Regions from separate parts of the Lysinibacillus sp. SGAir0095 genome, predicted to be linked through region 2. Evidence: riboswitches for the same ligand, from Rfam matches in the RefSeq annotation. Region 2 holds a riboswitch; the other holds the start of a gene.
The links. A riboswitch is a leader RNA that binds a small molecule or an ion and turns the genes downstream of it on or off. The one in region 2 is predicted to bind FMN.
Positions count from the first base shown of each region.

Region 1 (11,519 bases), 1.9 Mb from region 2:
GAAACGTTCGATAACTCGTGGTGTTATTCTCGTTGTTCTTTTAGCAGCAATCGTATATACAGTCTATACTTCTGCGACTAATGACAAGGTGAAGGTGCTGCAAGTTGGCGACAAAGCACCCGAATTTGAACTAGTGGATTTATATGAAAGCGGTTTAAAACATCGCCTTTCGGATTATGAGGGCAAAGGAGTCTTCTTAAATTTCTGGGGAACTTGGTGTGAACCATGTAAAAAAGAAATGCCGGCAATGTCCCGTCAATATGCCAATTATAAAGAGCAAGGTGTTGAAGTGTTAACAGTCAATATTGCTCAAACAGAATTTGAAGTGAAGAAATTTCTTGAAAGCTTAGATGTTCACTTCCCAGCTGCTATTGATAAAACAAAAGCTGTTATGACGGCATACAATGTTGATTTATTACCAGCAACAATCCTAATCAATCCTGAGGGTAAAGTTGAAAAAATCATTACTGGTGAAATGAGCGAAAAGCAGATCGCCTCATATATGGAATCAATTAAGCCAGAACAGGAGTAATTTATATGGAAAAAATTATTTGTGTTTGTGGTCATGAAAATCCATCAGGTACCAAGCTTTGTGGAAAGTGTGGTCGACCACTGACAGAAGAAGCTAAGATGAGTAAAATCCTCGATATGAAATACGATGGTGCGGCCATTCGTTCAAAAACGCGCAATAAATCGATTGTTGATAAGATATGGAATTTCTTCTCGAGTGTAAAAGTAGGAATATCGTTAATTATCATTAATCTGGTCGCAGCATCTATCGGGACGATTTTCCCTCAAGAGTTTTATATTAGTGTTTCAACTGAAGCAGAAAAAGCAATCTACTATGAAGAAACATACGGTTCTTTAGGGAAGCTATACTATGAACTTGGACTTTCTAACGTGTATAGTTCTTGGTGGTTCCAAATATTGGTTGGGATGCTAGCGATTTCAATTATCGTTGCAAGTATTGACCGAGGAATACCATTACATCGTTCTCTTAAAAATCAGCGTGTAAAACGTCATGCAAGCTTTATGAAACGTCAACGTGTTATTTCAGAAGGACCAATTACAGATGGTGATTCTGCCAGAACGTTGAATGTAGTTGAAGAAAACATGAAAAAGCTAAAATACAAAGTTCGACGTGATGGCAATGCACTTCTTGCTGAGCGTGGCCGCTTTTCTCGTTATGGCCCATACATAAATCACGTTGGTTTAATTATCTTCCTAACTGCTGTCATGCTACGCCTTGTACCTGGATTCTATGTAGATGAAGCAATGTGGGTTAGGGAAGGTGAAATGCGTGCAGTACCTGGCATGGAAGGCTACTTTATAGAGAATGAAGAGTTTATCTTGGAATTGCATGATAATGAGGCGACGGAAAATCAAGAGCTACAAGGAGTTAACGTCGTAGCAAAAAACTATCAAACTAATGCTAAGTTATATAAACAAGCTGAAGATGCTGTTCCGGGTAAGGCAGATAATCTAGAGTTAGTGAAAGAATATTCGATTCGAGTGAATCATCCATTGCAACATGAAGGCTATTCATTCTACCAAATGGATTTCCGTTTAAATGAGATCAAAACAATGAATTTTGAACTCACAAATAAAGAAACAGGGGAGTCACTTGGTGCGGTTAGTGTGGACTTAGCGAACCCACAAGATGAATATGTCATTAACGAACAGACTAAAGTTCAATTATTAGGCTATTATCCTGACTTCTCTGGATTTGAGGATGGTGAACCGCAGACAGCAACACCAACACCAAACAATCCAGCATTTATCTTTAAGATGACGACACCTGAAAAACCTGAGGGTGAAGTAAGTTTTGTAGCTATTCAGCAAACAATTGAGCCAAACGGTGATAATGCCTATAAAATGGCATTTAACAGCGTTGAAACAAGAAATATGTCTGGTCTGACAGTTCATAAAGACAGTTCAATTCCATTTTTAGCAATCGGTGGAGCAATCTTCATGATTGGGGTAGCAATCGGTTCATATTGGAATCACCGTCGTATATGGGTGGAACAATTAGAAGATGGCACAATTCGTCTAGCCGCACATACAAACAAAAACTGGTTTGGTATTAAGAAAGATTTAGATGCACTAACAGCATCTGCTCATCTCCCTAAATACATTGACCAGTCAGAAGATGATCTCGACGATGAAAAAGAAAAGGAAGGTGACAGCACCTTATGAGTTTAATTAGTTTAAGTGGCAACTTACTTTTTGTAGCTTTTATTGCCTACTTGGTTGGGACATTACTATTTGGTGGAGCTATTAAAGGTACTAAGCCAGACGGAGCAGAAAAGCGTGCAGACAAATGGGGGAAATTAGCCTTAATCGTTACGATTATTGGATTCTTGGCTCATTTAGGCTACTTTATTACTCGCTGGATTTACAAAGGACATGCTCCTGTAAGTAATATGTTTGAATTTACAACTGCATTCGGTATGTTCATTATTGCAGCGTTTATATTAATTTACTATATGTATCGTTTAACTGCGCTTGGTCTTGTTGCACTACCGGTTGCTATATTAATTATTGGTTATGCCGCGATGTTCCCAAATGATGTGGATCCACTTGTTCCATCGCTTCAAAGCTATTGGTTAACAATCCACGTTATTACAGCAGCAATGGGCCAATCGATTCTCGCAATTAGTGCTGTGGCAGGATTAGTCTATTTGTTAAAATCAGTTAATCCGAAAAAGAAGTCTAAAAGTCGTTTTTGGATGGAAGCAGTATTATACTTTGGTGTTTTAGTAGTAGGGTTTATTCTTGCAACGGTTATCTTTAAAGGGATTGGCTATGAAGCAAGCTTTACTTATATTGATACGCAAGATAGTGAAAAAGAAATCACATACTATATGCCGGCTGTATTTGGTATGAATGACTATACGTTATTAACAGAAAATACAATGGATCCAATTTTTGAAATGCCGGCTGTTATCAATGCTAAAAAATTAACTACAGTGTTCTGGGCATTTGTAATTGGAACAGTGCTGTATTTAATCATTCGGTTAGTTACTCGAAGAAGCATTCTTGATATGCTGCATCCTTTAGTGCAGAGAGTTAATTTAAACTTATTAGACGAAGTGGGCTATCGTTCAGTATTGATCGGGTTCCCTGTATTTACATTAGGGGCACTTGTATTTGCGATGATTTGGGCACAGGAAGCATGGGGCCGTTACTGGGGCTGGGATCCAAAAGAGGTTTGGGCTCTTATTACATGGTTATTCTATGCTGCTTACCTACATTTACGTCTCTCAAAAGGTTGGGAAGGGAAAAAATCAGCATGGCTTGCGGTTATCGGCTTTGCAATTATTCTCTTTAACTTAATCGTTGTAAACTTAGTTATTGCAGGTTTACACTCTTACGCAGCGTAAAATTATGAACGAAAGTTCTTCTCATATATGGGGAGAACTTTCTTTTTAGGCAAAAAGAATGTATAAAACTTTCTTATCCATATTAGTGCAACTAAATCTAATCGCTAAAGGTATAGCGATTAGCCAAGTACTCTAAAAATACTATTAACACTTGGTGTCAAGTTAAGTTTTCTAATATATTCTTTAAATTTTATACGTGAAATTGTACAATAGGAAAGAGAAAGAATGAGAGGGGTAAAACCTATGTCTGAAAATATTTCTGTGTTAGTAGTAGATGATGAGGATCGTATTCGCCGCTTATTAAAAATGTACCTTGAACGTGAAGGATACGAAGTAGATGAAGCTGAAAATGGTGAAATGGCTCTCACAATGGCGTTAGAAAAAGAATATCATTGTATTCTATTAGATATTATGATGCCTGAAAAAGATGGTCTGCAAGTATGTGAGGAACTGCGTGAAAAGAAAACAACACCAATCATATTATTGACTGCAAAGGGTGAGGAAGCAAACCGTGTACAAGGGTTTGAACTTGGAGCAGATGATTATATAGTAAAACCATTTAGTCCTCGTGAAGTGATTTTACGTGTGAAAGCTATTTTACGTCGATCTTCGGCATTTTCACCCGTTTCAAGTCCGTCTACTTCAAAAGATTTAGTGGTATTCCCACATTTAACAATCGATCATGATGCTCATCGTGTGTCTGCGGACGGTACAGAAGTTAACTTAACGCCAAAAGAATATGAACTACTGTACTTCTTGGCAAAAGCACCAGATAAAGTTTTCGACCGCGAGCAATTATTAAAGGAAGTATGGCATTATGATTTCTTCGGTGATTTACGTACAGTTGATACACATGTGAAACGATTACGTGAAAAGCTAAACCGTGTATCAGAAGATGCTGCAAAAATGATTGTTACAGTTTGGGGCGTAGGCTATAAATTTGAGGTTGTGAATGAATAGGATATGGAGCAGTATCGTCGGGAAGCTATGGTTAACCATATTGCTTCTCGTTTCGTTTGTGTTGTTCGTCTTTACAGTTCTCATGCTGGAATTTTTAGAAGATTATCATCAGGAGCAAGCTGATATATCCTTAAGACAAACCGCCTCAACTATCGCGAGTATCGTTGATAATTATGACCTGGAACAGTTAACTGACGAGATTATTAATGAAATGATTACGGAAGATACAAATGCCTTTATTGTTTCCCAGGAGAAAGAAGTAGTATCTGCTTTTCAGACGGGTCTTAATAGTACTGAAATACAAAATAGTATATTAAAAAATAAGAATTTTAATGAAATTTTTGAGTCTACTGAACCAATATTAGATCGCATGATTTTACCCTCCCAAATAGAAGAAGGTAAAATGGAAACATATATTGTTTTAAGCTATCCGCTAAAAAGTGATGATAAGTTTCATGGTGCTATTTTTATCTATCAAAATCCAACTGCACTTCATAAAACATCCCAAGAAACAACAAAAATTGTCTTTCTTTCAGCTTTTATCGCCTTTGTGCTAACAACATTTTTCGCCTTTTTCCTTTCTTCCCGAATTACATGGCCACTACGTAAAATGCGGGAGCATGCCTTTGAGCTAGCAAAAGGGAAATTCGATGAAACCCTGCCAACAACGCAAAATGACGAAATCGGGCAATTAGCTGTAGCCTTTAACCAGATGGGGCGACAATTAAAGCATCATTTAGAAGTAATCAATCAGGAAAAAGAACAATTAGCAAGTGTGTTAACATCCATGACGGATAGTGTGATTACCTTTAATCGAGATAAAACCATACTTCTCAGCAATCCTCCGGCAGAAAAATTACTTCAAAAATGGTTTATCAGAAAGAAAAATGAAACGGATCACCCAATGCCTCAGGAAGTCTTTGAAATGCTGGAGCATGTATTAAGCTTTGAAGATAAACTAGAGGAAGATATTGAAATTGATGGTTCCTATTATCGAATTACGATTAGCCCGTTGAAAAACAGTGAACAATCCATTCGCGGTGCGATTGCTGTTATTCGAGATATGACGGAGCGTTTACGTTTGGAAAAATTACGTTCAGATTTTATTGCCAATGTATCACATGAACTTCGTACACCTATTGCTATGCTTCAAGGCTATTCGGAGGCCTTACTGGATGATGTTGTATCCGATGAGGAAGAACGAAATGAAATCACTCGTATTATCTATGATGAATCACAGCGAATGGGTCGCCTTGTAAATGATTTACTTGATTTAGCTCGAATGGAAAATGGACATACGACGCTTTTCAAAGATGAAGTTGAGGTAGTTCATGTGATTGAACGTATTACGCAAAAATTTACTCAAGTGGCGAAGGAAAAGAAAGTTCAATTGCAATTCAAAACTGGTCTTGATGAAAATGTTCTGATTAGTATTGATGAAGACCGTATTGAACAAGTCCTTACTAACTTGATAGATAATGCTATACGACACACACCTACTGAAGGCAGTGTTACCGTATCGCTGGTACAAGAACTTTCCTATGCGAAAATTCAAATTGCAGACACTGGGGAAGGGATTCCTCAGGAAGATTTACCTTATGTATTTGAACGTTTCTATAAAGCAGATAAAGCAAGGACTCGTTCAAAGGGCGGCACAGGCTTAGGGCTTGCCATTGCCAAAAATATTGTAGAGGCTCATAAAGGTAATATACGTGTCGATAGCGAGGTTGGAAAAGGAACAACCTTTACTTTCTACTTACCTTTATAAGAAAAACAATTTTCAAGGAGTCTTTTGCAGGAAGTTTGAAGTAGCGCTTTAGCAGTTTAAGAATTGATTTTGTACATTCTAAGCTGTCGTCTAGGGTATCTCTAAAGTATGTGAATAAAACTTTAGGGATACCCTTTTTATATAGGACGGGTAGGAACTTCTTACTTGCAAAAATGGCTAATTATTTTATTATTACTGAAACTTTATTACTTCTTATACGACAAATTTATTAAGAACGGGGGTGGCATGGGTGAAAGAATCCATATTCCATCGTTTGTATGATCTATATCATAAGGATGTCTTTCAATTTTTAATTTATCTGGTTAAAAATCGATCGGTTGCTGAAGATTTATCCCATGAGGTTTATGTAAGAGTATTAAAATCTTATGAGCGATTTCAAGGAAGAAGCTCGGAAAAAACATGGCTATTTGCGATTGCTAAAAATGTGGCGATCGATTATTTCAGAAAAAATGCGGTACGTTCTTCACATGCTTTCGACGCATTCAATTGGGAAACAGAAAGTTTAGTCTCACCTATGAAGTCTCCGGAAGTTCTAACGGAGCTGAATGATGAAATGCGAGAATTATTAGATGCACTTGAAAAGTGTACGGGTGATCAAAAAATGGTCATTGTTATGCGCTATTTTCAGGAATTATCGATTGCTGAAACAGCCGCGATCCTTAATTGGACAGATGGCAAGGTTAAAACTACCCAGCATCGAGCGATAAATAAGCTCCGTGAAATATTGACAAATACGACTGAAGCGAAGGAGGCAAATCACAATGAGTCATGATAAATGGGAAGACAAAAAAATAGAAGACTTGCTTGAGAAAGTACCAAAGATTCATGATCAACGTTCAAAACAAGACGTATTCAATCGTCTTAAAGAAGACGGTCTTTTTGATGATGAGCCTTTAAGTACCAATAATCATAATACAGGTCAAAGTAGAAAGTTTAAGTGGGTTCCAATTGCTGTTTCAATCGCTGCAGTCTTTTTACTGGCGATATTAATACCGTCCTTTATAAATCAATATTCTTCAACGGATTCTGTAGAGGAAAGTGCAAGTACGGAAGTAAGTGAAGCAAGGGATATGGAGCAAGAGATGAAAAGTTCGGAATCGAGTGCTGAAGAATCTAGCGCTGATATGGCTATATTCAACGCAGAGAGTGGGGACCTTCGTACGGCAGTTTACCCAGAAGAGCTTGTGGGAAATACGGTGTTTAAGTTGGGATTAGCTAGTGATGCAGCAGATAGCTTACCTGTTACGGTATTAATTCCGAATGATAGAATTCAACAGGATTTTGGAGATATTACACCAACTGGGGTAGAACTATATAATCATTATGCACCACTCTTTATGGAAAGTGCGATAGGCTTTAGCGAATATCATCCATATGCTGGAACGATTACTGAGTTAGGTGATCAAGTGATTCACACATTACCGAACGATCAACCTTACGATATAGCTCCAGCTTCCCTGACAACTTATTTTGCTACTCTAATTGATACATTTGGCGATTCTTACGAGGAAGCAGCACTATTAAATCAAGAAGGCTCTGCTTTTGAATTTAGTGAAGTTGGGGAGCCAAGTACACCAATTGCATTAGTGGGTGAATCAACTCAGTATAATTACTTTAGACATACCCAAACGGATGGAACAACATATTTAGCGCCAAATTTTAGAGAAGCTTTTTCAACAGTAGAAGAAGCGATTACGGCTATGAAAGAAGAGACGAATGATATATATCAGTCTGTAATATTACCGAATATTGATTTTGAAATAACTGCAAAAGGTCAAATTGCAACCGTAAGATTTACTGAGGAAATCGATTTAGATGCTTTCGATCAAGTTCAAGCGATGCAAATGATTGAGGGGATTTTGTTAACAGCTGCGAATTTCGATATGCAGGTTCAATTTGAAAATATTGTTCAAACAGAGTGGCAAGGATTTAGCTTTACAGAGCCACTTCCGATGCCTGTTGGAGCAAATGAGGTCTCATATTGGACGGTTATTCAACAATAAATGACGAAAAATGTATAGTAATTGAGTAGGTTTTCATCGCTTTTACATCTTTACATCATCTCAAACTCGAGATATAATGAGACTGTAACAACAAATTAAATATTGATTCATCTTCGGGGCAGGGTGTAATTCCCGACCGGCGGTGATAGAAATTGCAACTTCCGACCATTTACTTGGAGGATGTTGCCTATAGTTTCTTCAGCCCGCGAGCTTGATTTTGAGCAGGATTTGGTGCGATTCCAAAGCCGACAGTATAGTCTGGATGGGAGAAGGTGAAGGTACGGTCTTTTTTCGTTATTCGAAGGGAAACTGTATGTTAAGGTAACGCTCTTGCGAAAAATTCGTAATTGCTTTACTGTTTTTTGAGTATCTTTTTTATCTTACATGAGATACTTGATTTAACGTACAATTTTTCTTGTTTTCAATGTGCCTATTTTCTCCCTTATGCAACTTGCGTAAGGGATTTTATTTTTTCATTGAAGGAATAATCGAAAGGCTGTCCTTTCTTCTAGCTAAGTTGAATCAGCAAAGAGGAGAGATTGATTATGTTTAATCAAAAGCTTAAGTTACGTTCGTTCGTAACAATCGCAATGTTAAGTAGTATCTCATTTATCTTAATGCTACTAAACTTTCCATTGCCATGGTTCCCAGTATTTTTACAGATTGATTTCAGTGATGTACCTGCATTGATTGCAGCAATCACAATGGGACCGGTTGCGGGTATTTTAGTAGAATTATTTAAAAACATTTTAGACTGGATTTTCTCGGGTACGCCAACAGGAGTTCCTGTGGGGCACATGGCAAACTTTGCAACGGGCCTTTTATTCATTTTACCTGTCTACTACATTTATAAAAAATTCCCATCAATTAAAGGGTTAAGCTTTGGTTTAGTTGCCGGCACAATCATCATGTCAGTTGGTATGAGCCTATTAAACTATCTAGCATTTTTGCCTATGTACACTTACTTCCTTGGTTGGGGTGAGTTCGACATGAAAGAAACAATTATTTTAGGTATCCTACCGTTTAACGTTGTAAAAGGTATTATGCTTATGGTTATTATAATCTTACTGTTCCGTACAATGAAAGTATGGATCGATAATCAAAGAGCACAATATTTATTATAAATAGAGTATTTCAAAGCTGTTCGTTAAGTCGCTTGTATGACTTAATGAGCAGCTTTTTTAGTTGTTGACACCAATTTATTAATGAGGTGGAATTTCTGGAAAGTGAAGACAATAGGGAAAGAAGAGGCTGAATTGCTGACAAGAAAAGCTTGAAAGTGGTAGTCCGGGAGTAGGGGGCTTGTGACAAAGTTAAAAGCGGAGGAGTAACTAGTCCGTGAGAAAATGTGTCGAGGACAATAGACAGGTGAAAGAGGAGTTCGTTGTCTTTGATAAGCGGTGTCATGGACAATAGACGTGTGGAAGAGGAGCTAATAGTCCGCGAGATGGTGAGTCGTGGACAATAAAAGGGAGAAAGAGGAGTTCGTTGTCCTTGATAAGCAGTGTCATGGACAATAGACGTGTGGAAGAGGAGCTAATAGTCTGCGAGATGGTGAGTCGTGGACAATAAACGGGAGAAAGAGGAGTTAATGGTCCGCGAGAAGGCGAGTCGAGGACAATAGACAGGAGGAAGAGGAGTTCGTTGTCCTTGATAAGCGGTGTCGTGGACAATAAACATGAGGAAGAGGAGTTAATAGTCCTCGAGAAACAGTGTCGTGGACAATAGAAAGAAATAAAAGGAGTTAATAGTCTGCCAGCAGCCTGTTCAGTCACCCAATTCCCTAAATATGATAAAGCTGGTCAACGAAAAGGCTACATTATGCCAAGGAATGAAAAAAGGAAAAACAAGTCAATGAGAACCGACCCAGCCCCCGCCTTTGCAAATCAAAAGTGAAAACGGTAAACGAGCAGCATGATCATCCTCTCTAAAATGGTAAAGCACTCCATTTAGTTTTAGAAAAACGCTGCCGTGTCACTAGTTTTCCCAAGGTAAGAATCAATTCCTAACACCAAATGAAACCAGTTTGCTGTTATAAATCAATTGAAATAACTGCTTAAAATAGTTCATTATAAGCAATCAAAGACAGGGGAATCCAAGTGGCTGTAGGTTTTTCGTTTCATCTAGAAATTAGATGAAAAAAATCTAATTTTTGTATGTTATTTTTTCTAACATGGTATTGCTATTATAAGTTACATAGTTTAGAATAAACGTATGAAAGGGAGGAGATGTGGATGAGTCGAGAGTTTCGAAGAGCAATGCCGTTACTCCCTATAAGCATGGTAATGCAATTAACGGAGTTAACTGCGAGACAAATTCGATATTACGAAGAACATAAACTAATTGAACCTGCAAGATCAGAGGGCAATCGTAGAATGTTCTCACTTGACGATGTAGATGCATTGTTAGAAATTCGTGAACTTCTTGACCAGGGAATTAATATGGCAGGAATTAAAAAAGTATTCGATATGAGAAAAAACAACAACAATGTAAAATCTTCTAACAAAATGACAATTTCTGATTCAGAACTTCGAGCAATTTTACGTGAAGAAATGCAGCAAGCACAAATCATGCAAAAAGCTTCATTAAGGCAAGGAGATTTATCTCGCTTCTTCCAAGCGAAGGGTGAGTAGATTATATTTTAAATTTTTTAATAATTTCAAATATTAGGAGAGTGGATTAAATGGTTAAGTACACAAAAGAAGATATTAAACAAATCGTGAAAGATGAAGGCGTAAAATACATTCGTCTACAATTTACTGACATTCTAGGTACTATTAAAAATGTAGAAATTCCATTAAGCCAATTAGATAAAGCGCTAGATGACAAAATGATGTTCGATGGATCATCAATAGAAGGGTTCGTACGCATTGAAGAATCTGACATGTATTTGAAACCAGATTTAGATACATTTGTCATCTTCCCATGGACTGCGGAAAAAGGTAAAGTAGCACGACTAATCTGTGATATTACAAACCCAGATGGTACACCATTTGCTGGTGATCCACGTGCAAACTTGAAGCGTGTATTAGCTAACATGGAAGAGCTAGGTTTCACAAGCTTTAACTTAGGACCAGAGCCAGAATTCTTCTTATTTAAATTAGATGAAAAAGGTGAACCAACATTAGAATTAAATGATGATGGTGGTTACTTCGACTTAGCACCAACGGATCTTGGGGAAAACTGCCGTCGTGATATCGTGTTAGAACTTGAAGAAATGGGCTTTGAAATCGAAGCTTCTCACCATGAGGTTGCTCCTGGTCAACACGAAATTGATTTTAAATATGCAAACGCAGTTGAAGCTTGCGACAACATTCAAACATTCAAGTTAGTTGTTAAAACAATTGCACGTAAACATGGGTTACATGCAACATTCATGCCAAA
Region 1 covers NZ_CP028083.1:1,583,661-1,595,179, forward strand. Annotated here, with positions in the region: gene resA (thiol-disulfide oxidoreductase ResA) at 1-532, shown strand, start outside; gene C1N55_RS07820 (cytochrome c biogenesis ResB family protein) at 538-2,196, shown strand; gene ccsB (c-type cytochrome biogenesis protein CcsB) at 2,193-3,383, shown strand; gene C1N55_RS07830 (response regulator transcription factor) at 3,627-4,343, shown strand; gene C1N55_RS07835 (ATP-binding protein) at 4,336-6,111, shown strand; gene C1N55_RS07840 (RNA polymerase sigma factor SigX) at 6,362-6,904, shown strand; gene C1N55_RS07845 (hypothetical protein) at 6,894-8,135, shown strand; FMN riboswitch at 8,241-8,413, shown strand; gene C1N55_RS07850 (ECF transporter S component) at 8,681-9,259, shown strand; gene C1N55_RS07855 (MerR family transcriptional regulator) at 10,370-10,768, shown strand; gene glnA (type I glutamate--ammonia ligase) at 10,819-11,519, shown strand, end outside.
Region 1: another riboswitch for FMN. It lies ahead of C1N55_RS07850 (ECF transporter S component); the one in region 2 lies ahead of ribE (riboflavin synthase).

Region 2 (11,519 bases):
AATGTTGATTTCTGGGTTGAAGTTTGTAGCGAAAGGATACCCATGATCACCAGCATTTGCATCTAAAATATCGATGTAATGAATTTCATCGAAGTAATGCTTTAAAGCATATGCAGAGAATACGCCTGTTACACCTGGGTCAAATCCACTACCTAAAAGTGCCGTTAAGCCAGCTTTTTCGAACTTCTCTTTGTAAGCCCATTGCCATTTATATTCAAACTTAGCTGTTTCAGGTGGCTCATAGTTTGCAGTATCAACATAATGCACACCTGTAGCTAAACATGCATCCATAATTGTTAAGTCTTGATATGGTAAAGCTACATTAATTACCACATCTGGTTTAAATCCATTGATTAATTCAATTAGCTCGTCAGTATTATCCGCATCAACTTGCGCAGTATGGATAATCGTTTTTCCACCGTCTAATTTTTCTTTTAAAGCATCACACTTAGATTTTGTTCGACTTGCGATCATAATCTCTTCGAATACTTCTGAATTTTGTACACATTTGTGCACGACAACGCTAGCAACACCGCCAGCACCAATAATCAATGCTTTACCCAATTCTTTATAACCCCCTAAATTTAAGCCTGCATACCTGGTTTCTAACCAGGTGAGGCATGTTAATAAAATACTTGTGCCAAGGCGAAGTAACTCCCCTACATTCTACTGGAAAAACTCGTTCGAACCTAGAGAAACGCACCTGAGCTATCAACTTTAGTCTGAAACTAAAGATGAACAATAAAACAGATTATACAGAAATATTTTTTCTGTAGCAATCATTTTTCGACAAAAAATGTGTTAAATCTAGCAAATGTTTTCCAATGTAAAACACATGAATAAATTTCAATGTATTTAATAAGTAAAGAATTCATATCACTACATAATTTACGTATTCCCATTTGCTTTTAGGGTAAACAAAAATTCAAGAATTATTTGCATATTTTTCGAAAGCTGCTGAAGAATTGGTTTGACTTGCTATAAAGAGGTCGCAAACGAAAATGAAAAGGTACGATCAATCAAAAATAAATTAATTCGCTTTATTTTGTTCTATGCATTATAGAACAATTGTGTTATATTGAATGTAGAACAGATTGTTATAATAAATATAGAACAGATTGGAGGGGTTTAAGTGATCATTCGAATTGAAGCCGAATCGGATATACCAATCTATACCCAACTTACAAACCAAATAATAGAAGGAATTGCTCGAGGAGAAATTGTTTACGGAGATTCGTTACCCTCCGTTAGAGCGTTTGCAGCAGATCTTGGAGTAAATATGCACACTGTTAATAAAAGTTATCATGAGCTTGAAAAAAAGGGGATTATAAAAATTGTTCCTAAATCAGGTGCCATTATTTCTCCCACTGAACAATTGAGCGAAGAAAGAAAACAACAGATTATTAACGAACTGAAACCAGTAATTGCAGAAGCTTTAGTGATAGGTATGAGCAAATTGGAAATGCAGGATTTAGTCAGCGCCGTATTAAAAGAAATGAAAGAAAGGTAAAGGAGGAAGTTAAATGTCATTTTTAGTTTTTTTCATTATTACAATATTTATTGCAGTGATACAGACGGTGATCCCTTATTTAGTTAATCGAACGGTTGTATTTGGTGTTATGATCCCTGAGCAATATATTGAAGATAAAACAATCGAAAAGTATAGAAAACAGTATTCAATGAGTGTGGGAATATTATCAATCATCATTTTAGGATTTTATATTGGCTGGATGCTCAGTGATGAACGACTGGAGAACCAAATTGCGTTAACTGGTGTAATTATTGAGTTTGCGCTAATTTTAATTAGTTTGTCTTTTTATTTGTATTACCATGGAAAAACGAAGCAGCTAAAGCAGCAAAATGAATGGGTTGAAAATCTAAAGCCTATGAAAGTTATGGATTTATCAGTTCGCAAGCAGGATGAAATGTTACCGTGGTATGTGTACCTACTACCGATACTTTCGACTGTTGGTTTGTTGATTTACACATTATTGAACTATGAGCTTCTGCCAGATCAAATTCCTACTCACTGGGGACCAAGTGGAGAAGCAGATGCTTTTACGGACAAAACACACTTTTCAGCAATACAGCTTTCCTTATTGTTATTGACAATGCAATTGATGTTTTTAGGCATCCATGTAGCAACTAAAAAATCAGGCATTAAGCTCAGTGCGACAGCTTTAGAATCATCTCGTAATCGTCAATTAAGTTTAAGAAAATATTCTAGCTGGTTGCTATACATTGTCTTGTTGGGCGTAACGATGTTAATGAGCTATTTCCAGCTCATGACCATTCATCCGGAAGTCGGGGATGGAGGTACGAAAATCGTAATACCATTTGGTTTCTTATTATTAGTATTGATAGGAACACTAATCTTTGCAATAAAAGTAGGACGTTCAGATAAAGTAAGGGAAATTCAAGTTGAAGCACGAATTATGGACATAGATGAGGACAAATATTGGAAGGGTGGAATGTTCTATTTTAATCAAAATGATCCTTCCATTTTTGTTGAGAAGCGATTCGGCGTGGGCTGGACGATCAATTTGGCTAATCCGTTTGGATATGTAATTGTCTTTGTACCACTTATTATTATCATTTTAATCTCTCTTTTATTATAAGAAGTTACTTAATTCTTTTCTAACAACGATCAATAGAGTGATTTTTAGTTTTCATAGAATTTATTGAAAAGGGAACGATTTAGCAAAGGAAAGCAATTAACAAGTTGGAGGGGTAAAAATGAGAGAACTGTTAAATGAAGTTCCTTGGGGTGTAATTGCACCAATATTAGGTATCCAATTACTATTAGTGATTATCGCATTAGTTTTTTGCATTCGCTCAGAAAAAACAAATGGACCTAAATGGATGTGGATTCTAATCATCCTTTTCATCAACATAATTGGACCAGTGCTTTACTTCGTCATTGGGAGGAGAAATGATTAATGGAGCTATTAAACGTAACAGGGTTAGTCAAAAAATATGGGGAAACAAATGCTGTAAAAGGAATTACCTTTAATATAGATGAAGGAAGATGTGTTTCGTTACTAGGAGCAAATGGAGCGGGTAAAACAACGACATTAAAAATGCTTTCCGGATTACTGGAACCGACTTCAGGAAGTATTTATTTCCAAGAGGCTAAACAAAAGGACTTAAGACAATTTATTGGCTACCTGCCTCAATACCCTTCTTTTTTTAATTGGATGACCGGGAAGGAGTTTCTCGTTTTCGCTGCGGAGCTAGCTAAGATTAATCGAAGAGAGGCTGAAAAAAGAAGTGAAGAATTGCTGGAACGTGTAGGCTTAATTGATGCGAAAAAGAGGAAAATAGGCGGGTATTCAGGGGGAATGAAACAACGCCTAGGATTAGCTCAGGCACTTATTCATCGTCCGAAGTTACTTATTTTAGATGAGCCTGTCTCAGCTCTCGATCCACTAGGGCGAAGAGAGGTTCTAGATATGATGCGGGAAATTAAACAGGAAACGACAATTCTCTTTTCCACCCATGTCCTTCACGATGCGCAAGAAATTAGTGATGACATCTTAATTATTAATAATGGGGAGATAGCGATATCTGGGGAATTAGGAACTGTGATGGCGCAGTATCAAAAACCAATCATCCAGATTGAATTTGACTCCGACTCTTCTGAATGGCTAAAAAGCATAGAGAGTTATAGCTTTGTTTCTGAGGTGAAGATACAAGGAAATCTAGCTAGTATCGGTGTAACTGATATGGAAAAAGGAAGACAAACTCTATTACAACAAATTGTAAATCAAGGAGTTCCAATTCGAAAGTTTGAGCTGGCACAAACGACCCTAGAGGATTTATTTATGGAAGTGGTGAATGCATGATGCAATGGGTGGTACTATATCGAAAAGAAATAACGGAAATGATACGTAATTATAAAATTTTATGGATTCCTCTCGTTTTTATTTTACTCGGCGTTATGCAGCCAATTAGTTCTTATTATATGCCGGAAATCTTGGATAATTTTGGTGGGTTGCCTGAAGGTGCAGTAATAGAGATGCCGCTTCCGACAGGAGCAGAAGTATTGATGGGGGTACTTTCTAATTATGGAATGCTTGGTGTCCTCATTCTCGTCCTGAGTGCGATGGGAACTGTTTCTGCAGAAAGACAGAACGGAGTGGCGGGTATGGTCATGAGTAAACCAGTACCGTATTCTTCCTACATTTTATCGAAGTGGGCTGGGTTAGTAAGCATAACATTACTCTCGTTGTTTTTAGGGTATATTGCTTCTTGGTACTATACAAATTTGCTTATTGAATCAGTTGCTGCCGAACAAATTTTTCAAAGCTTTGGTATCTATAGTTTATGGTTGATTTTTGTTGTGACATTGACGTTGTTTTTTAGCACAGTAATGAAAGGGAGCGGCAGTGTTGCCTTCATGACAATCCTCGTTGTCGCTGTTATTTCGACGGTTACTTCAATAATGCAAAATAAGCTGAAGTGGAGCCCGGCGACCTTAACAGGACACACAGGGCATCTGTTGCAATCGGGAGAACTTCAGTCCAGTTTCTTGCCAACGTTTCTTCTAACTGTTGCTTTAATCATCGTAGTTCTCATTTTAACTATACAAATTTTTAAGCATAAAGAGATTCTAGAATAGTATATTTGCCTACATCTCCGAGTGATATGTCCAATAGCTCTCTGGTTTTCTCTAAATAGAAGATGATCTACAATCCCTCACATAAAAGCAGTTCTTCTTCTAATGAAACACGCCCACATTAAAAGGCACCTTCTCCAGCTTCCATAGGAGACAGTGCCTTTTCGTATTTCATTATTTATTCTTTAGTGTTAATTTTGCTACGATTTCAACTCGGGCTGTTTGAGGGAACATATCAACCGGTTGAATGTAGTCAACCTTATAAATTTTCGTTAATTCCTGTAAATCTTTCGCGAATGTAGAGGGATTACAAGAAGTATAAACAAAACGTTTCGGTTTAATTTTCATGACGGTTTTAATAAAACTTGGTGCAAGCCCAGTCCGTGGGGGATCCACAGTTACGACATCTGGAATGAATCCTTCACGTTTCCATTTTGCCAACCAATCTTCTGCAGTACCTGTATAGTAACGTGCGTGCCTGTACCCGTGATTTCGTGCATTTTTCTTTGCATCGTCAACACTTTCAGGAACTACATCCATTCCGCGTACTTCTTTTGCCTCACGAGCTAGCCATAAGCCAATTGTTCCTACACCACAATAAGCATCGACTACCTTTTCTTTACCGGTTAACTCAGCTGCTTTTTTAATTTCGTCATATAAATGAACTGTTTGCTCCGGGTTTAATTGGAAGAAGGCGCGTGATGATAAGTCAAAGGCAAGCTCGCCTAATTTTTCATGAATGGTTTCCTTGCCATGCAGAATGATTGTTTCATCACCGAAAATAAGTGATGTTTTTTCGCGATTAATATTTTGTGTAATGGAAACAATGCTTGGGTCAATTTTTAGCATGCGTTCGATTAATTCATCTTTATGTGGAATGTCTTTTCTTGTCGTTACTAAACAAACTTGAGTTTCTCCAGTTTGCATGGCTGTACGAACCACAATTGTTCTGACTAATCCGTCTAAAGTTTTCCCGTCATAAATTGAGATATTTAGCTTTTGCAATATTTTACGTGTTGCAACTGTTATTTTCGATGTTAATGGATGCTGAACAGTACAGTCATTGATGTTCAACAGTTTGTTTGTTCCTTCAGTATAAAGGCCAGCGTAAACACGTTTTCCTTCTTTACGAACCTGGAAGGAGCTCTTATTGCGGTAATGCCAAGGGTTGTCCATTCCAATCGTTGGTCGAATATCTGTCGTTTCAGCAATAGGTTTCACGTATTTTTCTAGAGATTGTACAACCATATCTCGTTTTTCTTTTAGTTGTCCCTCATATGTTAAATGCTGGAGTTGACACCCACCACACTCGTTATATACAGGGCAGCTTGGTTCTTGTCGCTCTTTAGAAGCTTTTCGTACATTTAAAATGTCTGCTTCTGCAAAACTACGTTGTACCTTGGAAACTCTTACTGTTACTTCTTCACCTGGTAATGCTCCCTTAACAAACACCACATTGCGTTTATAAAAGCCAACACCTTCTCCATTAATCCCTAATCTTTTTATGGTTAAAGGAAATTTCTGTCCAATTTCCATCATCACTTTATCGCTCAAAAGCGTTCACGTCCTTTAATAAGTTCATCTAAACATTATAACGAAGCTGTAACTTAAAGCAAATGGCTAAATATTTCCTAACATATTCGAGTGATTCCTTTTTACTGAAAATAGAGTTATTCGATTGCTTATTGGATATATTTTGCGATTCATGATATCGTTAAAAGCAATTAAATAAAAAATTCCTTCGGGGTCGGGTGAAATTCCCAATCGACGGTGATGAAGCAAAGCTTCTAAGCCCGTGAGCTCTTATGAGCAGGATTTGGTGCAAATCCAAAGCCGACAGTATAGTCTGGATGGGAGAAGGAGTATAAGTGCAAACTTGGTTAACGTTAAGAGTATTTTCGATATTCGCCAAGTTCTATTAGGAAAACCATTAAAATTTGATTTTTTGATGGTCTTATTTGTTATGATTTTTTCCTGTACTTACTCATCCCGTCACCCGAATGACGGGATTTTTTATTTGATGAATGCTTTAAGTAAATATTGTCCTTCGGGGTCGGGTGAAATTCCCAATCGACGGTGATGAAGTAAATGCTTCTAAGCCCGTGAGCTCAGATAATGAGCAGGATTTGGTGTGAGTCCAAAGCCGACAGTATAGTCTGGATGGGAGAAGGATGAATTGTGGCACTTTTTGAAAAGATGATTTCAAAAAGCTTTTTAGCTATGCCATGAATACTCCCAAACTCCTTAGGATTTCTAAGGGGTTTTTATTTTTAAAATTAGAAATGAGGTGAGTAGATGTTTACGGGCATTATTGAAGATCAAGGAAAAGTAACGGCTATTAAAAAAGATGTGAACAGTATGCAAATAACGATTGCAACAAAGAAAATAGTCTCAGATGCACACTTAGGGGACAGCATTGCAGTAAATGGAGTATGTCTAACAATTACACAGTTTAACAATGAAGAAATGACTGTCGATGTAATGCCGGAAACAGTGATGGCAACAACTATCCATGCACTGAAAATAGGGGATTATGTTAATTTAGAGCGTGCGATGAGTGCAAATGGCAGATTTGGAGGACATCTTGTTTCAGGACATGTTGATGGAGTAGGAACCATTAAAAGTAAAAGACCTGTTTCCAATGCTGTCTACATTGAAATTGAAGTGGCAAAGGAATTACTAACAAATTGTATTCCGAAAGGCTCTATTACGATTGATGGAACTAGTCTTACACTTTTTAAAGTTACAGATAGTAATGTAACAATCTCACTCATTCCCCATACTTACGGAGAAACGATTTTGGGACATAAAGGTGTAGGGGAAAGGGTCAATATAGAAACAGACATGCTTGGAAAGTATGTTTTGCATCATTTAAGAAAGACAGAACAAACTTCAAATATCACTATGGAATTTTTAAGACAAAATGGATTCTAAATGGGAGGTGTTTCCACATGCTTAATACAATAGAAGAGGCTTTGCTGGATTTGAAATCAGGGAAGATTGTTATTGTAGTGGATGATGAAAATCGTGAAAATGAAGGAGATTTAGTCGTACTTGCTGAGTATGCAAACCCTGAAAACGTTAACTTTATGGCTACATATGGGCGTGGGTTAATTTGCACTCCGATACAAAAGGAACTTGCAAAAAAATTAGAATTGCCAGCAATGGTTGAAAACAACACAGATAATCATCAAACCGCATTCACAGTGAGCGTAGACCATATTGATACAACAACCGGTATTAGTGCTTACGAGCGATCATTTACAATTCTTCAGATGATTAATGAAAAGGCAACATCAAGTCAATTTAGAAGACCCGGGCATGTCTTTCCATTAGTTGCAAAAGCGGGTGGAGTCCTAGAAAGAAGGGGCCATACCGAAGCGGCAATAGATTTGGCAAAAGCATGCGGAAGTTATCCGGCAGGCGTTATTTGTGAAATTATGGGGGATGACGGAGAAATGTTACGTTTAGATGGTTTAATGAGTTTTGCCATTCAGCATGGCTTAAAACTCATCTCCATTGAAGATTTGGTGCACTATTGTGAAAAACGTAATAACAACAATATTTTAATCAGTGAGTAAAACTCTAAAAATTAAGGATTTCGAAGGGAGCTTATAAAATGGGAAAATTATTTGAAGCAAATTTAATCGGGACAGATTTAAGAATAGGGATTGTGGTTGGTCGTTTTAATAATTTTATTACTTCACAATTAGTTGATGGCGCATTGGATGGTCTAAAAAGACATGGCGTAGCAGAAGGAAATATTGATATTGCTTGGGTACCAGGGGCTTTTGAAGTACCCTTTATCGCAAAACAAATGGTGGAAACAGGGGAGTATGATGCAGTTATTGGACTAGGTACTGTTATTCGTGGCTCAACAACTCACTACGATTATGTGAACAATGAAGCTGCAAAAGGAATTGCAAGTGTATCCTTAAATTCAAATGTACCAGTAATTTTCGGTATCGTAACAACTGAAAACATCGAACAAGCAATCGAAAGAGCAGGAACTAAGGCTGGAAACAAAGGTTATGATTCAGCTGTGTCTGCTATTGAAATGGCTAATTTGAAAAAGATGTTTAATTAATTATAAAGGGATTCTCGTGAAGTACGAGAATCCCTTTACTTTATTGAAGTAGTTGATCCATTACTAAATCATCGAGTGAGCCAAAGGTGTAACCCTCTTTTTTGGCGTCCTTGATGAATTTCGGAAGTGCGTCCGCATTATGCTTAGCAATTGTATGCAGAAGAATTACTGCACCAGGATGCAATTGATTCATTAATTCATCATAAGCATATTCCCAACCTACACTAGAATCAGTATTCCAATCGACAAAAGCAGTATCCCAAAAAATATAGGTATAGCCGTGTTTATTGCCAACATCAAATACTCTCTCAGTAAAAATTCCTTTAGGAGGACGAACGTAATATGTACGTTTTAGTCCGGTTGTTTCTTTTAGTCTCTTATCAAATTTTTGCAACTCGTTAAGTATTTCTTGGTCTGATAATTTTGATAAATCTGGATGGCCATATGTGTGATTTCCGATTATATGTCCTTCGTCAATCATTCTTTTGACTAAGTCACTTGCACTTTCTAAATAGTGACCGGCTAGGAAAAATGTAGCTGGTACCTCTTCTTCTTTTAATGTGTCTAGTATCGCTTTTGTATGTCCATTCTCAAAACCACTATCAAAAGTCAAATAAATTATTTTTTTGTTTGGATCTCCTCTATAAAATGCTCCATTGTTTTTTAAGAGTTCTTCAAAGTTCGCACCAGCATCTACAGGCATCCCATCTTTTGATTTAGTGAAACCCCAATAGTATGCTTGTGCATTTGCGACATCCGGCTTAACTAGATAAAAGGCAATAGCAAAAACAATTGCACACAATGTTAAACCAGAAATGTGATGTTTCCACATAAAGAATTTTAGCCTCCTTTTTGCTTATATTGTGCGAAATCAATTTCTTTATGCTAACCAACGTCAAATATTCTCAAATGAAACAATCTTAAAAAACATGTATACTTGTTGTAGAAGGAGTGTTTGAAATGCAAGTCATATCTAAAATAGGACGACAAAAAAACAATCCAGAACGATATAATATCTATTTAAATGATACATATGCATTTGCAGTGGACGAATCGACACTTATAAAGTTTGGTTTAACCAAAGGAAAAGTTCTAGAACAATTTGATGTCGATGAAATAACCTACGAAGATGAAATTGCCAAAGCCTTCAATCGAGCATTAAATTTTTTAAGCTATCAAATGCGCAGTGAATTCGAAGTGAAAAAGAAGCTACTGGATGCTGGGTTTGGTGAGTCAGTAGTATTAGAGGCGTTAAGAAAACTTGAAAAACTAGGCTTTCTAAATGATGAAAGCTATTCAAAAGCATTATTGGAAACGAAGAAAAAAACGGCAAAAAAAGGGCCAAGAGCCATTAAACAAGATCTAATTAAAAAAGGAATCGATAAGGAAACACAAACTAAAGTACTCGATTCTTTTTCCCATAAAGAACAGCTAACAATTGCTATGGAGCTTGCAGAAAAGGCAATCCGAGCAAATCAAAACAAAACACCCATGCAAGTAAAGCAAAAAATTCAAGATGTACTAATGCGAAAAGGGTATTCTTTTTCCATTACAAACGAAATACTTGACCAAATCAAGCTAGAGCGAGAAGATGATCAGTGGTACGAAATGATTGAGAATCAAGGTGAGAAGCTTTGGAACAAATATGCTTCAAAACTTACTGGTAATGATCTTAAAATGAAAACAAAACAAGCCTTATATCAAAAAGGTTTTCCAATAGAAATAATAGACCGCTTTTTAGATGAGAAGGAGACAGAAGAAAATGACTGAAAAAAGCTATGCAGAAATGACAGAGCAAGAACTAAGAGAGGAAATTGCGAAGCTAAAAGAAAAAGCGAGAAAAGCTGAACAACTTGGCATTGTAAACGAATTTGCTGTATATGAAAGAAAAGCAACAATGGCGGCAGCATATCTAATTGATCCTCAAACAATTGTAAAAGGTGAAATGTATCGAATCGATGGTGCACCAGGAGAGTTTTTCAAAGTAGAATATTTAAAAGGTCGCTTTGCTTGGGGGTATCGTTTAGGTGGAGATCGTTTTGAAGAAGCATTGCCGATTTCAATTCTATTACCAATGAAAGCAGGCAAATAAAATGAATGAAAATCACTCAATAGAAAAATTAACACAGATTCTTGCTGAAAAAAATCCAAACCTTTCTGTCAATAAGGCACGTACTTGGATTGAGCTATTGTGGTCCGATTTTGAATCAACTTATGCAAAAGCTGGCTATGATTACCGTGGGGCAGAATATACAGAAAAAATTATTCTACAATGGATTACGAGCTTCGGCGATAAAATTCATGAATTTGCCGGGAGAAATCCAAAGTACGCACACCTTTTAGATGAAAGTGATGAGAATAAACTTCAATAAATGAGAAGGATTGTAAAAGGAGTTGTCCTAGTGTTTTAGGACAACTCCTTCTATTTGCAGGATGCTTTTGTGAGCGTATTCCCCATTACTTTTAATCACTTGCGCCGATTTGTAGCTTCTGTTGCAATTTATCTTCACTAAAGATCCACCCAGTGTAGGAATTAATCACGTTTAGTTCTTCATCGATATGAGCTACTGCAACAAAAGGATAGTGATCATTACTTCGATATCGTAAATCGATCAATCGAACTTCTGTAAGACCATTCTCAAGCTCGGAAATTTCCCAACGGTATAATGGAGAAAAGGAAAGAAAGGCGCTTAAGTTTGAGTCTTCCAATGCTCTTTCAACAATCGGTGTTTTTGGGAGCGGGTGAATTTCAAACTTGTCATAAATATTGACCGTTCTACCGTATGCACGGCCAACATAATAATGAGTTTTTGA
Region 2 covers NZ_CP028083.1:3,461,043-3,472,561, reverse strand. Annotated here, with positions in the region: gene C1N55_RS17195 (saccharopine dehydrogenase family protein) at 1-564, opposite strand, end outside; gene C1N55_RS17190 (GntR family transcriptional regulator) at 1,133-1,510, shown strand; gene C1N55_RS17185 (DUF1648 domain-containing protein) at 1,524-2,618, shown strand; gene C1N55_RS17180 (PLDc N-terminal domain-containing protein) at 2,737-2,940, shown strand; gene C1N55_RS17175 (ABC transporter ATP-binding protein) at 2,940-3,845, shown strand; gene C1N55_RS17170 (ABC transporter permease) at 3,842-4,621, shown strand; gene rlmD (23S rRNA (uracil(1939)-C(5))-methyltransferase RlmD) at 4,793-6,154, opposite strand; FMN riboswitch at 6,352-6,484, shown strand; FMN riboswitch at 6,658-6,794, shown strand; gene ribE (riboflavin synthase) at 6,914-7,552, shown strand; partial or broken gene ribB (3,4-dihydroxy-2-butanone-4-phosphate synthase) at 7,570-8,157, shown strand; gene ribE (6,7-dimethyl-8-ribityllumazine synthase) at 8,238-8,705, shown strand; gene C1N55_RS17145 (polysaccharide deacetylase family protein) at 8,746-9,537, opposite strand; gene recX (recombination regulator RecX) at 9,666-10,475, shown strand; gene C1N55_RS17135 (YfhH family protein) at 10,468-10,797, shown strand; gene C1N55_RS17130 (YfhJ family protein) at 10,799-11,077, shown strand; gene C1N55_RS17125 (metal-dependent hydrolase) at 11,169-11,519, opposite strand, start outside.